Regions from separate parts of the Arthrobacter sp. YAF16 genome, predicted to be linked through region 1. Evidence: predicted binding sites of a transcription regulator. Region 1 holds the regulator's gene; each other region holds the start of a gene.

Region 1 (4,822 bases):
CAATGCTGGATTCGGCCCTGCCGGGCCCGCGGAGCGAGCAACACAGCGAAGGGACAGGGGCAATCAGCCAGCGTGGAGTGAACAAGACAGCAGCAGGGCGGCGTACGCGCCGCGGCTTGCTGCACCTTGTGCTGCCCGCTGCCCTGGCGCTGTCCGGCTGCGTGGCCACGCCCCAGCCGGGCATCACGAACTCCGACACGCCCTCCCACACGGTCCCCGGCCCGGCCGCCGGCGTCGCCACCACCAGCGCACCGCTGGAATCCACCCAGGCCTCCAACAAGGCTCCGGTCTACTGGATCGGGCGCAGCAACAACAACGTCTTTTTGTACCGCGAGTTCCGGGACGTGTCCGAAGAGGACAATCCGATCACCCGGGCGCTGCGGGTGATGATGTCGCAGAAGCCGCTGGACCCTGATTTCTTCACCCCGTGGCAGAACCCCAGGCTCCTCGCCACCTCGATTTCCGGAAAGAACGTGATCACGGTGGACGTGTCCGCCGATGCGTTCAACAGCAACGTCGACGCCGACATGGCCGAACGCGCGATCCAGCAGCTCGTTTACACGGCCACGGCCGCCGGTGCCAGCGCCGGGCTGACCGATACCGGGCAGCAGATCCAGGTCGTCATCCTCGTCGACGGGCACACCGACTACGTCGCCTTCAACCGGGTCCGGCTCGGTTCACCGACCTCGCGCAGCGCCGGAATGGTGGCGCCCGTGTGGATCATCGATCCGCAGGAGGGCACCGAGGTGGCGGACGGCGCGGTCAAGATTTCCGGCCGGAGCACGGTCCCGGGCGGCAAGCTGCGCTGGGAGATCCTGCGGGTCGACGGCGCCAGCAAGACGCCCTATCTGGACGGCAACATCACGGCCTCCGCCGATGCCTCGAAGCCCGGCCTGTTCAACCTCTCGTTGAACCTCGGTCCCGGTGAGTATGAGGTCCGCGTGTCGCAGGTCGATCCCGCCAGCAAGGTCCAGGACCTGAACGTAGATACCCGCGGGTTCACTGTCCGCTAAGGCATTCCGCTAAGGCAGGCACCCGGCGGACCCGCACGGGCGCGGCGTCTGGCCTGTCCTATTACTGCTTGCCCCTACCAACGTCCCAGGACGTCGCTGGCCAGCACCGTGGCGGCGGGGCCGGCGGTGGAAGAACGCAGCACGTGGTGGCCCAGCAGGGCGGTGACGGCTCCCGCATCGCACAGCCGGGTGACCTCGCGGGGGCTGATGCCGCCCTCGGGGCCCACAATCAGGAGCACCTCGCGGGCCACACCGCCGTCGCCGGCCTGCTGGTGCCAGGCCTCCAGCACCTGCCGCAGGGGCCGAACCGCGTCCTCGTGCAGGATCACGGCCAGGTCCGCGGCGGCTACGGCCGCCTGCAGGCCGTTGCCGTCCACCGCGGCGCGGACCTCCGGAATCCAGGCGCGGCGTGCCTGCTTCGCGGCTGCCGTCACCACGGACTGCCATTTGGCGTGCGCCTTCGCCGCGCGTTCGGGTTTCCAGCGGACGATCGAGCGTTCGGCCTGCCAAGGCACGACGGCGTCAATCCCCAATTCGGTCGCGGTCTCAGCCGCCAGCTCGTCGCGGTCGCCCTTGGCCAGGGCCTGCACCAGCACCAGCCGAACGTCAGGCCTTGGCTCGGTCACGACCTCGCCGCACTCCACCGTCAGCTCCTGCGGCGCGGCGGCCGTCACGGTGCCGGTGATCCGCTTGCCGGCGCCGTCGGCGATGTCCACCGGCTCCCCCACGGCCAGGCGCTTGACCGTCACCGCGTGGCGCGCCTCGGCGCCTTCGAGGACGAACGTCGCGCGGGGGACCAGCTGGTCCAGGGTGCCTGCGGGGGTGAAGAAGACCGGGTTGCTCACTGCTACAGGTTACCGAGCCGGTCCCGCAGCTTCGCGAAGACACCGCCGCTGGCGGCAAGCTTCCCTTCGGTGAACTGCTCGCCGCGGAGTTTGGCGAGCTGGCGCAGCAGGTCTTCCTGGGCGGCGTCGAGCTTCGCGGGGGTATCCACCTGCAGGTGGACCTTAAGGTCTCCGCGGCCGTAGCCGCGCAGGTGCGTGACGCCCAGGCCACGCAGCGTGATGACCTCGCCGGACTGGGTGCCGGCCTTGACGTCGATTTCCTGTTGACCGTCAAAGGTCTCAAGGGTCAGCTCTGTGCCGAGCGCGGCCGCCGTCATCGGGATGTTCAGGCTAGCGTGCAGGTCGTCGCCTTCGCGCACGTAGGTGGGGTCGTTGTTGACCCGGATCTCGACGTACAGGTCACCGGACGGGCCGCCGGCAGGACCGGCCTCACCCTGGCCGGAGAGCTGGATGCGGGTGCCGGTAGCGACGCCGGCGGGAACCTTGACGGTAAGCGAGCGGCGACTGCGGATGCGGCCCTGGCCGGCGCATTCGTTGCAGGGATCCTTGATGACCGTGCCGAAGCCCTCGCAGCTGCCGCAGGGGGCAGTGGTCATGACTTGGCCGAGGATGGAACGCACGGCGCGCTGGACCTGGCCGCTGCCGCCGCAAATGTCGCAGCGCTCCGGGTGGCTGCCTTCGCGGCAGCAGGAACCCTCACAGGTGGGGCAGGTGACGGCGGTGTCCACTTCGAGCTTCTTGTTGACCCCGAAGACGGCGTCGCGCAGGTCGATCCGGACGCTGATCAGGGCGTCCTGGCCGCGCCGCACCCGGGATGCGGGGCCGCCCTGGCCGCCGGCGCCGCCGAAGAAGGTTTCGAAGATGTCCTGGAAGGCGAAGCCCTGGCCGGCGTAGCCGCCGCCGAAGCCGTTGTCGTTGCCGTTCTCGTTGCCCGTCGTGTCGTAGACCCGGCGCTTTTGCGGGTCGGAAAGCACCTCGTAGGCATGGGTGACCGCCTTGAAACGCTCGGAAGCGTCATCACCGGGGTTCACATCCGGGTGCAGGGTCCGCGCAAGCTTGCGGTAGGCCTTCTTGATCTCTTCCCCCGTGGCTTCACGGGAGACTCCAAGAACGTCATAGTGGCTGCTCAAAGTCTGTATCTCTTCCTTTTTGTACTGCCAGTGGGGCACTGCCTGTAGTTGGCAAGAAGTCCGGTTCCGGATCCGGCCCTGTCAGGGCCCGAGGATCCGCGAAAGGTAGCGGGCCACCGCACGGACGGCGGCCATGGTGGTGGGATAGTCCATCCGGGTGGGGCCAAGGACTCCGACCTTGGCCGTGGCGTCCGGGCCGTAGCCGGTGGCCACCACGGACGCTTCGGACAGGCCGTCGTAGGGGTTCTCCCGGCCGATGCTTACCGTGACGCCGCGCGGGTCCTCCGCCATGTCGCTGAGCAGGCGCAGCATCACCACCTGCTCTTCGAGCGCTTCGAGCACGGGTCCGATGCTCAGCGGGAAATCCACATTGGACCTGGCCAGGTTGGCGGTCCCGGCCATGACCATCCGTTCCTCGCGGCTGCTCGCGGCAAGCGATTCAAGCCCGCGGGCCAGAGCCTGGGCGGGTCCCCGGCGCACCGGCGCACAGCTGTCCACCACGGCCTGCAGCGACTGGGGCAGCAAGCTCAACGGGGTGCCGGAGAGCCTGGCCAGGAACAGGGTGCGGAGTTCGGCGAGGGCCTCGTCACCGAAGTCCTGGCCGACGTCGATCACCCGCTGTTCCACCTTGCCCGTATCCGCGATCAGGACCGTGAGTACCTTGCGCGGCGCCAGGAGCACGAATTCGATGTGCCGGACGCGGGCCCGGCTCAACAGCGGGTACTGCACGACGGCGACCTGGTTCGTCAGCTGCGATAGCAGCCGCACCGTCCGGTCCAGCACGTCGTCGAGGTCATCGGACCCCTCGAGCAGCGCCTGGATGGCGCGGCGCTCCGCCGGAGAGAGGGGTTTGACGGCCGAAATCTGGTCCACGAACAGGCGGTAGCCCTTGTCCGTGGGAATCCGGCCGGCGCTGGTATGCGGCGCCGTGATCAGGCCCTCGTCTTCCAGGGCGGCCATGTCATTGCGGATCGTGGCGCTGGACACGCCCAGATGGTGCCGTTCCACCAGGGCCTTGGATCCTACCGGCTCGCGGGAATGGACGTAGTCCTCCACGATGGCGCGCAGCACTTCGAGTTTGCGTGGCTCGCTCACTCTCCACCTCCAATCGACCCGTATCGGTTCGCCGGTGCCGCCGCGCGTGCAAGAACACCCGGGGTTAGCACTCGACATGCCTAAGTGCTAACCAGTCTAATATGAGTCGCGCCGTTGTTAGCATTGGATTCGCTGCGGGCGTGGGCCACGGGACTGGTGTTTCCCGGCACACCACAGGCCGCGCCGCCGTTCTGTCCCCCGTAATTCCCGAGTGCAAAGCAGTGTGTAGCAGATGTCGTACCAGAATTGGGGCCCGCAGGATCTCTCCGCGCCCGCTAAGGCCCAGCTGCCCGAGATCCCGGTGGAGCGCGGCATGGTGCTGGAGGACGTGCAGTCCGGCTGGGTGGGCGCCGTCACCCGGGTGGAGAAGTCCGGCGGCATGCACGTCGTGGCCCTCGAGGACCGGCGCGGCAAGTCCCGATCCTTCCGCCTCGGCTTCGGCTTCCTGCTCGAGGGCCAGCCCATCCGGCTGATGCCGCCCGCCCCGCGGGTTCCCGCGGCGGGTGCCGGAGTCGGCGCGCGCACCGCCTCCGGTTCGGTCCGGGTGGAGGGACAGCGTGCCCAGGTCGCGAAGGCCAGCCGGATCTGGGTGGAAGGCAAGCACGACGCCGAACTCGTCGAGAAAGTCTGGGGTGACGACCTCCGCGTCGAGGGCATCGTGGTCGAGCCGCTGCACGGCATCGACGACCTAGCTGCCGCCGTGAAGGAGTTCCGGCCCGGCCCCGGCCGTCGCCTCGGC
Region 2 (4,822 bases), 840 kb from region 1:
TGGCCCGCTCTGTCGCGGACAAGCTCCCGCAGCTGCGCGAACGAATGAACGGCGTCGCCGAACACGCAGAGATCCGCCTCGGCGAGACATTCGCCGAATGGGGGGACCAGATCGACCTGCTGGTCGCGGTCCGGGAAAGCCTGGACAAGTTCACCCCCGACATCTTCGACCGGCCCGTCCATGATTTGATTTCGGCCACCGCCCCGTCCTCGTGGCGCCGCGAGCGGAACATCGAAATGGCGTCGATGCAACGCTCACGCCTGCGCCGCGTTGCCAAGGAGTACGTCCGTCCGGGCGTGCACATCGCGGACCTTCACAGTTCGCTGGTGCTGGTCCAGGAGCAGCGGGCCACCTGGTCGGGGTACGCCACCACTCAGCGCCACCCTGCCGTTCCCTCCGGGCTGGCCGAGATCACCGCCCTGTACCGGGAGCTGGATTCCGAGCTGGCCGAGCTGAGTGAGGCCGTGCGGCATACGGCTGCCGGCGGAGCGGTCCGGGACACCCCGTACGAGGAACTGGTGGAGCGCCTGGAACGCCTCGTCGCGGACACCGGCACGCTGGAGACCCTGCCCGAGCGCACCTTGCTGGTGGAGAACATGCGCGAGCACGGCCTGGGCGAGCTGCTCGCGGACCTCGCCGAGCGCGAGGTGCCGGCCGAGTCGGTGGCCGCGGAGCTTGAGCTGGCCTGGTGGCAGTCGGCCCTCGAAGCCATGATCAGCGGTGACGACTATCTCGCCATGTCCGACGGCGACGCACTCCGCCAGCTCGAGGCGGAGTACCGCCTCGCGGACAACGCGCACATCGCCAGCGGCGCCGCCCGGTTGCGCTGGAAACTGGCCGAGCGGTGGCGCGCCGCCCTCAGCGAGCACCCCCGCCAGGCCGACCTGCTGCGCAGCCTGCTCAAGGACGGGCGGGTCACTCCGGCGGCACTGACCGCGCAGTCACCGGAGCTCGTGCCCATGCTCGTGCCGGTCTGGTCTGTCAGCCCCTACCTTATGACCAGCCTGCTGCCGGCCGAACAGCGCTTCGACGCGGTCGTGATCCTCGACGCCGAGGCGACGTCCCTGCAGGCCGTGCTGCCCGCCGTGGCGCGCTCCCGGCAGGTCATTGCTTTTGGCGACGACAAAATCGCCAGCCCGCGCGGCTTCACCGTGGGGGTCGAGCGGCTCGCCGCGGGTGAGAACTCGCACCAGCCGGTGGACAGCGCTTACCAGGCCCTGGCCGCCGTGCTGCCGGTCTGGAAACTGCGGACCGTCTACCGCGCCGTCGACGAGGACCTGGTCCGGCAGTTGAGCAAGGGATTCTACGAGGGCGGACTCCGCCGGCTCCCGGAGGGGCAGTCGGCCACGGGCCTGGACCGGGCCCTGACAGTGGAATACCTGCCGGACGGGACCGGCCTGCCGAGCGCCGACCACGACGGCGTCGAATCCGTCGTGGCCGAAGTGAACCGTGTGGTGGAGCTGGTCTTCGAACACGCACGGCTGCGCCCCCGCACCTCCCTGGCGGTTGTCACGGGCAGCCTGCGTCACGCCGCCCGGATCGGCGAGGCCATCCGGCGGCAGCTGCCCAACTACCCGGTGCTGGGCAGTTTCTTCACCGCCGGCGACGAATCTTTCCGGGTCGTGGACCTCGAACGGGCCCAGGGGCTGGTCCGCGACCATGTGATCTTCTCGCCCGGTTACGGCCGCACCCCGCACGGGCGTGCGCTGCACAGCCTCGGGCCGCTTTCAGCCGAGGGCGGCCGTGCTAAATTCGCCCTGGCGATGACCCGGGCGCGGCGTTCACTGCACGTGCTGAGCTGCTTCCGGCCCGAGGACCTGGACGTCACCCGCCTGAGCCACGGCGCGGTGGACTTCTACGAGCTCCTGGACCGCGAGATCGCCGGCAACTCCGACCTGGGGAGCCCGGCATCCCGTGCCGCGGCCAGCGAGCAGGCCCTTGGCGCCGACCCGCTTGTGGCCGATCTCGGGGACCGGCTCCGTGCCCGCGGCGCCCGCGTCTGGCACCAGTACGACGGCGTCCTGGACATGGTTGCCGCGGCCGACCCGATGCACACTATCGGCCAGGACGACGCCGAGATTCCCCGCCCGGTTGCCATCGAGTCTGACGGCACCGAACGGTACCGGCGGATGACAGTGCGTGAGCGCAGCCGGCTCCGCCCGCAGTTGCTGGAGCGCATGGGCTGGCGGTACATGCCACTATGGACAATAGAAGTCTTCACCGATCCGTCCGCCTGCGCGGACCGGATCGGCGGCTACCTCGGACTGGAGAAGCCTGCGGCGCCGAGCCGGGTGCGCCCCTCGCCCGGTTTCTCCGACGACATCGAAAACCTGAGCGTCGAAGACGGGCAAGATGCCTACGCTCCGGCCGCAGCTGACCGGGGCTGACCGGCAGGCCCGGAGGCACTGAACAGTTATTTGCAGCAAGGAGGCCGGCGGCATGAGCGCAGACGGCGAGAACGAAAACAACAACCACGGTGACGGCAGTGACAGCGGTGACGCAAAGCAGGCAGGCGACCCGAACGTGACTGCCCCGGACACCGCTCAACGGAATCAGGAAGCGCCCGCCCAGAAACCACAGGGGCAGCCGGGGGCCGGCGCCGCGGCTTCCGGCGGACTGCTGCCGAACAAGGCGGCCGAAGACGATCCGCGCCGCTGGGGCGACCAGCCCGGGAGCTACGACCACGATGCCTGGCTCAAGGAGCAGCGGCCGCCGCACTGGGGCTGACCCGCACGCCGGCGAAGCAGCCGGCGGCCTTCGCTATCCGCGCGCGGCCCTGACCAGGACGAAGAACAGCTTGCCCTGCGTGGACGCTCCGGCGAGTTGGCGGGCCTGGTCAGGGTCCGCGGCCACCACGATCAGGCCGTCCGGCGCCCCGGCGTCGAGCCATGGGCCGGCCCGGCCGCCCTGCGCTGAGGTCCACAGGACCGGAACAGCCGAAGCGAGGAGCCGGGAAGCGGCTGCCTTTTCATAACCGTCGCCGCTCGTCATCACGACATTGACCAGCTGGCCTGGGGAGACCAGCTGGATCGAGGCAGGGTCTGCCATGCGAAGCGGCACGGCCACCGAACCCGGCGGACTGCCGGCAAGCAGCCCGGGGCCGACGAACTGTGAGTCGGAGAGTAGCTGGCCCTTGCGCAGGGCCACGGCGAGCTGTTTCCCGTCCAGTCCGGCAGGGTCAAGCGGGCCGGCGGGCAGAACGCCGGGCGGGATCTGGATGGCGACGACGTCGGCCGCGTCCAGCACCCGGCCGGCCGGGAGATCCTTGGCCGCGGCCCACGCGGTGACGGTGGCTTCGGGCGCAGGCGTCAGCTGCTGCACGGCCATGCCGGCGGCGAGGCACAGCAGCAGGGCTATGACCAGCCGGCGGTGTCTGCCCAGCCAGCCGCGGAAGCGCCGCCTCGGCGGAAATTTGCGGCGGGCGCCAGGGCGGATGGCAGCGCGCGGAAGCGGTGACGGAGCCGATCTGAAACGCGGCGTCGACCCGTAAGACGGTGCTGATCGGGAAAAGAGTGTGCGGCGGCTGCGGTGGGCCATGCCGCCACGTTATGGTGGGGAAGCCAGCGGGCGTCAGGCCCGGGCGGCGCTATGTGGACAACCGCGAGGGTGCCGGCCTGCCGGGTACTAGTTGGCGGCGGCGGAAGCCGGTGCGGAGCTCGCAGCCGGGCTGGCAGCGGGGGCGACGGCGCTGCCCTTGCTGTCGCGTGAGTCGGTCCGGTAGAAGCCGGAGCCCTTGAACACGACGCCGACGCTGTTGAACTTCTTGCGCAACGTCCCGTGGCACTCCGGGCAGGTCGTCAGGGAGCTGTCCGTAAACGACTGCACGGTCTCGAAGGCGTGGCTGCAGTCCTTGCAGGCATATGCATACGTGGGCACTGGGGTTCCTCCTCTTGGACAAACGAGCAGGTCCCGTGCTGCCGGAGCGGCATTTCCGCCACCGGAATCGGTGGACGAGGAGTCCGCGTTAGCAGTCGCAGGGCCTGAGTGCCAATTCTATCACCCGCCGACTGCGGCTAGGAAAGCCCGGCAAGCCGGACCAAGCCGCCAGGAGTCAGGGCGGCGGCGACCTTCTGATCGAAGGACTCCGCCGGGATGCTGCCAGCGGGGAGTACCTCGGCGTCGTAGACGACGGCCGCCGTCGGCAGCGGGCCATCGCCAGCCCGGGAAGGGCCCGCCGGCAGGGCGGCGAGGGCCGCAAGGAACTTGTCGTAATAGCCGCCGCCCTGCCCGATCCTGTTGCCCGAACGGTCCAGGGCCGTGGCCGGGAGGAAGATTCCGGCCACGTCCCGCATCACGGACGTGCCGAGCCGTTCACCGGTCGGCTCCTGGATGGGTGCATAGCGGCTGCGGACAAACTCCGAGGCCGGAGTCCAGTACACCCAGCTCAGCGCCAGTCCAGGTTCGCAGACCGGGAGCAGCACCCGGTGGCCGGCATCATGCAGGGCGGCCAAGAGAGGCAGGGTGGGCGGCTCGGAACCGACACCAAGGTAGGCAGCGAAGGTGCTTGGTCCGCCGTCGGCCAGCCCGGAGGCCCACGCCAGCCCGTGCCGGGCGATTGCCGAACCGGCGGCATCCAGCTCCGCCGGCGACATCGCTGTCCGGCGCAGCCGGTGCCGCGAACGGATCTCTTCCTTGGTGCTCATGCGGTGGCGTCCTCTCGCCCGGGCGGCGCCTGATGATGTCGGCTGCCGCGGCTGCCGTGCCGGTGGGGACAATTACCTGATGTTTTGCCCCCTCAGTTAGATTAGTCGAGTGATTACACCCAACGCCTCCGTCCGTAAGGCCGTCATCCCCGCTGCGGGCCTCGGCACCCGTTTCCTTC
Region 3 (4,822 bases), 870 kb from region 1:
GAGCAACAACGGGACCCGCTTCCACAACCACCTGTACGAACAGCTGGGCCTGAACTGGATCTACAAGGCCTTCGCCCCCACCGACCTGGCCCAGGCCATCGCCGGCGTGCGGGGCCTGGGCATCCGCGGCTGCGCCGTGTCCATGCCATTCAAGGAAGACGTCATCGCCCTCGTGGATGTCATGGACCCGTCCGCGAAAGCCATCGACTCGGTCAACACGATCGTCAACGACGGCGGGAAGCTCACGGCCTACAACACCGACTACACGGCGATCGAGCAGCTGCTGGAACGCAACGCCGTCCCCACGGACAACACGGTGTGGCTGCTGGGCGCCGGTGGAATGGCGAAGGCCACTGCGGCGGCACTGCGCGACGCCGGATTCCGGCACGTCACGATCATCGCCCGCAACGAGGCGGCCGGCCGGGCGCTCGCCGGGCTCTACGGATTCGAATGGCGTGCAGTACTCCCGGCCCCGGATTCCGCAGAGGGCACAGCCGACCTGCTGATCAACGTGACGCCCGTCGGCATGGCCGGCGGCCCCGAGTCCGGCGCCCTGTCCTTCCCGCCGGAAGCCGTGGCGGCCGCGAAGGTGGTGTTCGATGTTGTGGCGCTGCCCGCCGAAACGCCGCTGATCAAAGCCGCGCGGGCGGCCGGCAAGCAGGTGATCACCGGCGCCGAGGTCGCCACCATCCAGGCCCTCGAACAGTTCGTGCTCTACACGGGCATCCGGCCCAGCGACGAACAGGTCCGTGCCGCCGAGGAGTTCATGCGGGCCCAGTAGCCCCGCCCCGCAAGGCCGGCCCTAGGCCGGTTCCACCGAGATGGCCACCCGCTCCTCCCCGATCCTGGTGAGGACCAGGGTGGCCGTCTTCTTGGCCGCATTCTTGGCGCTCCTGCCGCCGCCGGGGAGCAGTTGCTTGCGCAGTTCCTCCGGCGTGACCGAGGTGCCGCGCTTCTTGATGTCAAGGACGCCCACGCCGTTGTCCTTGACCCAGGACTTGAGCGCCTTGACGTTGAACGGCATCACCTCGAGGACCTTGTACGCGCGGGCATACGGGGTATCGTGCAGTTCCGGCGCGCAGATATAGGCGATGTGTTCGTCCAGCAGATGACCGCCCAGCTGGAGCGCGACGTCGGCGACCAGGCCGGCGCGGATCACGGCGCCGTCGGGCTCGTAGAGGTAGCCATCCACCGGGCCCAGCGGGGCCTCCGGCCCGGCGCCGAAGTCCTCCGAGCTGGTGAGCTCCGCGGCGCCTTGCGGGCCGAGTACCAGCGCGGCACGCCGGATTCCGGGCCGGCGGACCGCGTTGAACCACAGCGCAACTTCGGTGACGTCGCCACCCACCGAGACCCACTGCGCCTCGCAGTCCTCCGGGACGGAGGCATGCGGCATGCCCGGGCCCATCTTCACGCCGACGGCACGGCCGGACGAGGCCAGGGATTCCACGAAGGACAGCGGGGGGGAGAAGTCCTCCGGATCCCAGAGTCGCTTGGTCCCGGAACTTGAGGTGGTGCGGCGGGCCGGGTCCAGCCAGACGCCGTCAATCCCGTCGAGCGGGACGGCGGCGGCATCGGCATGGACGACGGTGGCGTTCCGGAACGGGATCAGGTTCATCGTGGCGCAGGCGGCGGTGGTTTCGTCCAGTTCCACGGCGGTCACCTTGATGTCCAGCGAGGCCAGGGCCATTGCGTCGGCTCCCAGTCCGCAGCCCAGATCCGCCACATGGGCAATCCCGGCCTCGGCGAAGCGCTGCGCGTGCCGCGCCGCTACGGTCAGCCGGGTGGCCTGTTCCAGGCCGGCCCGGGTGAAAATCATCTGCCGGGCGAATTCACCGAACTTCGCTTCCGCCTTTGTCCGCAGGCGGGACTGGGTGAGTGCCGCGGAGACCAGCTCGGGGGAATGGCCGGCCTTCCGGAGCGAGGCGTTGAGGCGGAAGGCCTCCTCCTCGCGGTACGGTCCCAGCGAGGCCAGCAGCTCCCAGCCCTCCGGATTGAGGAGCGGGGCGATCTGGTCCTGCGTAGTCTCAGCCATGCCATCAAGCGTAGTTCAGGCGGGGAACGCCCGGCGCGCCCGATAGGCTGGACGGCATGGATGGCAGGGACACAGACGACTTCGGCACGGCAGGCACCCGGGAGAACACCGTCGGGGAGGCCCGGGACAGCCGGGGACTGGCCCGCTTCGCCCGGCCGGCGCTGATCGCCGGCATCGTGATCGCCGTCGTATGCGTGGCGTTGCTCGTCATTATCTTCTTACTGGACTCCTTCAATGCGACCGTCTACTCGGTCGGCGGCAAGGACGTGAAGGATGCGACCGATGAGGCGCGCGCGATCCGTGACACCTATGCCGCAGCCCGGGTGGGCGGCATCATCGCCCTCGTCCTCGGCGTGGTCGCTGCCCTCGCCGGCGGCTTCGTGCTGTACCGCGAACGCAACGCCTCCGCCCGGATCGAGGAAGACGACGACGGCCAGGACTGGGACTATGAGGACCTGGCGGGGGAGTAGGCCGCCCCGGCCTGGGCGCGGACCGAGGGACATGCCCATCCTTCGGCACCAGCACCGGACATATTGCCGATATGTCCAGTGCCGGCCGGTTGCGATGGGCATGTCCGTCACTCCGGACGGTCCCGCCGGACGTTCACCAGTGACGAACTTCTGGCACTCACCTTGACCGAGTGCTAACTACTTACATAGAGTCGTCATTAGCACTCTCCCTAGGCGGGTGCTAACACGTGAAGCATGTTCCGCCGGGCTACTGCCGGCACCGCGACGACGGTTTGTACGCCACGGATCATCGCTTCATAGTCCACAAATTTGCTGACGAAAAGGAGAGGTCCGAGTGTCGGTCTCTATTAAGCCTCTTGAGGATCGTATTGTTGTCCGCCCGCTCGAAGCCGAGCAGACCACGGCTTCCGGCCTGGTTATCCCGGACTCCGCACAGGAGAAGCCGCAGGAAGGCGAAGTTGTTGCAGTAGGCCCCGGCCGCTTTGATGACAATGGCAACCGCGTTCCCGTTGACGTTGCCGTTGGCGACGTTGTCATCTACTCCAAGTACGGCGGAACCGAAGTTAAGACCGGCGGCACCGAGTACCTCGTGCTCTCCGCCCGCGACGTTCTGGCGATCGTCGTAAAGTAACTCTCTTGGACCCCCGCGCCGCCGATCCTTCGCTTTGAACGAACGGCTGCGCGGGGTTCTGTCTTGAAAGGACAAAACCATGGCAAAGCAGCTTGCGTTTAACGACGCTGCCCGCCGGTCGCTCGAAGCCGGCATCGATAAGCTCGCCAACACGGTCAAGGTGACGCTCGGCCCGCGCGGCCGCAACGTCGTGCTGGACAAGAAGTGGGGCGCCCCCACGATCACCAACGACGGTGTGACCATCGCCCGCGAAGTAGAGCTGGACGACCCCTATGAAAACCTTGGCGCACAGCTCGCCAAGGAGGTCGCCACCAAGACCAACGACGTCGCCGGCGACGGTACCACCACCGCCACCGTCCTCGCCCAGGCCCTGGTCAAGGAAGGCCTGCGCAACGTTGCCGCCGGCGCCGCCCCGGGCCAGATCAAGCGCGGCATCGAGGTCTCCGTCGAGGCCGTGGCCGCCCGCCTGCTCGAAAACGCCCGCCCGGTCGAGGGCACCCAGGTGGCCAACGTGGCCGCGATCTCCGCACAGAGCGACGAGGTCGGCGAGCTCCTGGCCGAGGCCTTCGGCAAAGTCGGCAAGGATGGTGTGATCACCATCGAGGAGTCCTCCACCACGCAGACCGAACTGGTCCTCACCGAGGGCATGCAGTTCGACAAGGGCTACCTGTCCCCCTACTTCGTCACCGACGCGGAACGCCAGGAAGCAGTCCTCGAAGACGCCCTTATCCTGATCAACCAGGGCAAGATCTCCTCGGTCCAGGAATTCCTGCCGCTGCTGGAAAAGGCGCTGCAGAGCTCCAAGCCGCTCTTCATCATCGCCGAAGACGTCGACGGCGAGGCACTCTCCACGCTGATCGTCAACCGTATCCGCGGCACCCTGAACGTCGTGGCCGTCAAGGCTCCCGGTTTCGGAGACCGCCGCAAGGCCATGCTGCAGGACATCGCGACCCTCACCGGCGCGCAGGTTGTCTCCCCGGAACTGGGCCTCAGCCTGGACACCGTGGGCCTTGAGGTCCTGGGTACCGCCCGCCGCATCACCGTCACGAAGGACAACACCACCATCGTTGACGGCGCCGGTTCGGCCGAGGACGTCGCGGCCCGGGTTGCCCAGCTGCGCGCCGAGCTGACCCGCACCGATTCGGACTGGGACAAGGAAAAGCTGCAGGAACGCCTGGCCAAGCTGGCCGGCGGCATCGGCGTGATCAAGGTTGGCGCTGCCACCGAGGTCGAGCTGAAGGAAAAGAAGCACCGCATCGAGGACGCCGTGTCCTCCACCCGCGCTGCCCTCGAAGAAGGCATCGTGGCCGGCGGCGGCTCCGCCCTCATCCACGCCCTCAAGGCGCTTGATGAGGATCCGGCTGTCCAGGCGCTCGACGGCGACGCGGCAGCTGCCGTGGGCATCGTCCGCCGGGCCTTGACCCAGCCGCTGCGCTGGATCGCCCAGAACGCCGGCTTTGACGGCTACGTCGTCGTCGCCAAGGTGGCCGAATCCGCTGTCAATCAGGGCTTCAACGCCAAGACCGGCGAATACGAGGACCTGATCGCGGCCGGTGTCATCGACCCCGTCAAGGTCACCCGCGCGGCCCTCCGCAACGCGGCCTCCATCGCGGCGCTGGTTCTCACCACCGAAACCCTCGTGGTGGAAAAGCCGGCCGACGAGGACGAGCACGCCGGACACCAGCACTA

Evidence for each region. The regulator HrcA, encoded in region 1, represses chaperone genes, less so after heat shock. The targets are predictions, from matches to a motif close to TTNGCACTCGNNNNNNNCGAGTGCNAA.
Region 2: AB4Y91_RS03275 (FmdB family zinc ribbon protein) is a predicted target of HrcA. The motif match lies at 3,965-3,991, and genes of this name have one in related genera.
Region 3: groES (co-chaperone GroES) is a predicted target of HrcA. The motif match lies at 2,653-2,679, and genes of this name have one in related genera.

What each region holds. Positions count from the first base shown of each region.
Region 1 covers NZ_JBFRDC010000001.1:1,524,010-1,528,831, reverse strand. Annotated here, with positions in the region: gene AB4Y91_RS07120 (GerMN domain-containing protein) at 78-1,013, shown strand; gene AB4Y91_RS07115 (16S rRNA (uracil(1498)-N(3))-methyltransferase) at 1,088-1,858, opposite strand; gene dnaJ (molecular chaperone DnaJ) at 1,861-2,988, opposite strand; gene hrcA (heat-inducible transcriptional repressor HrcA) at 3,070-4,083, opposite strand; gene AB4Y91_RS07100 (DUF3097 domain-containing protein) at 4,316-4,822, shown strand, end outside.
Region 2 covers NZ_JBFRDC010000001.1:682,164-686,985, forward strand. Annotated here, with positions in the region: gene AB4Y91_RS03260 (AAA family ATPase) at 1-2,387, shown strand, start outside; gene AB4Y91_RS03265 (hypothetical protein) at 2,440-2,727, shown strand; gene AB4Y91_RS03270 (RcpC/CpaB family pilus assembly protein) at 2,761-3,327, opposite strand; gene AB4Y91_RS03275 (FmdB family zinc ribbon protein) at 3,625-3,876, opposite strand; gene AB4Y91_RS03280 (5-formyltetrahydrofolate cyclo-ligase) at 4,014-4,643, opposite strand; gene galU (UTP--glucose-1-phosphate uridylyltransferase GalU) at 4,753-4,822, shown strand, end outside.
Region 3 covers NZ_JBFRDC010000001.1:657,534-662,355, forward strand. Annotated here, with positions in the region: gene AB4Y91_RS03175 (shikimate 5-dehydrogenase) at 1-781, shown strand, start outside; gene AB4Y91_RS03180 (THUMP-like domain-containing protein) at 803-2,032, opposite strand; gene AB4Y91_RS03185 (hypothetical protein) at 2,089-2,502, shown strand; gene groES (co-chaperone GroES) at 2,837-3,133, shown strand; gene groL (chaperonin GroEL) at 3,213-4,822, shown strand, end outside.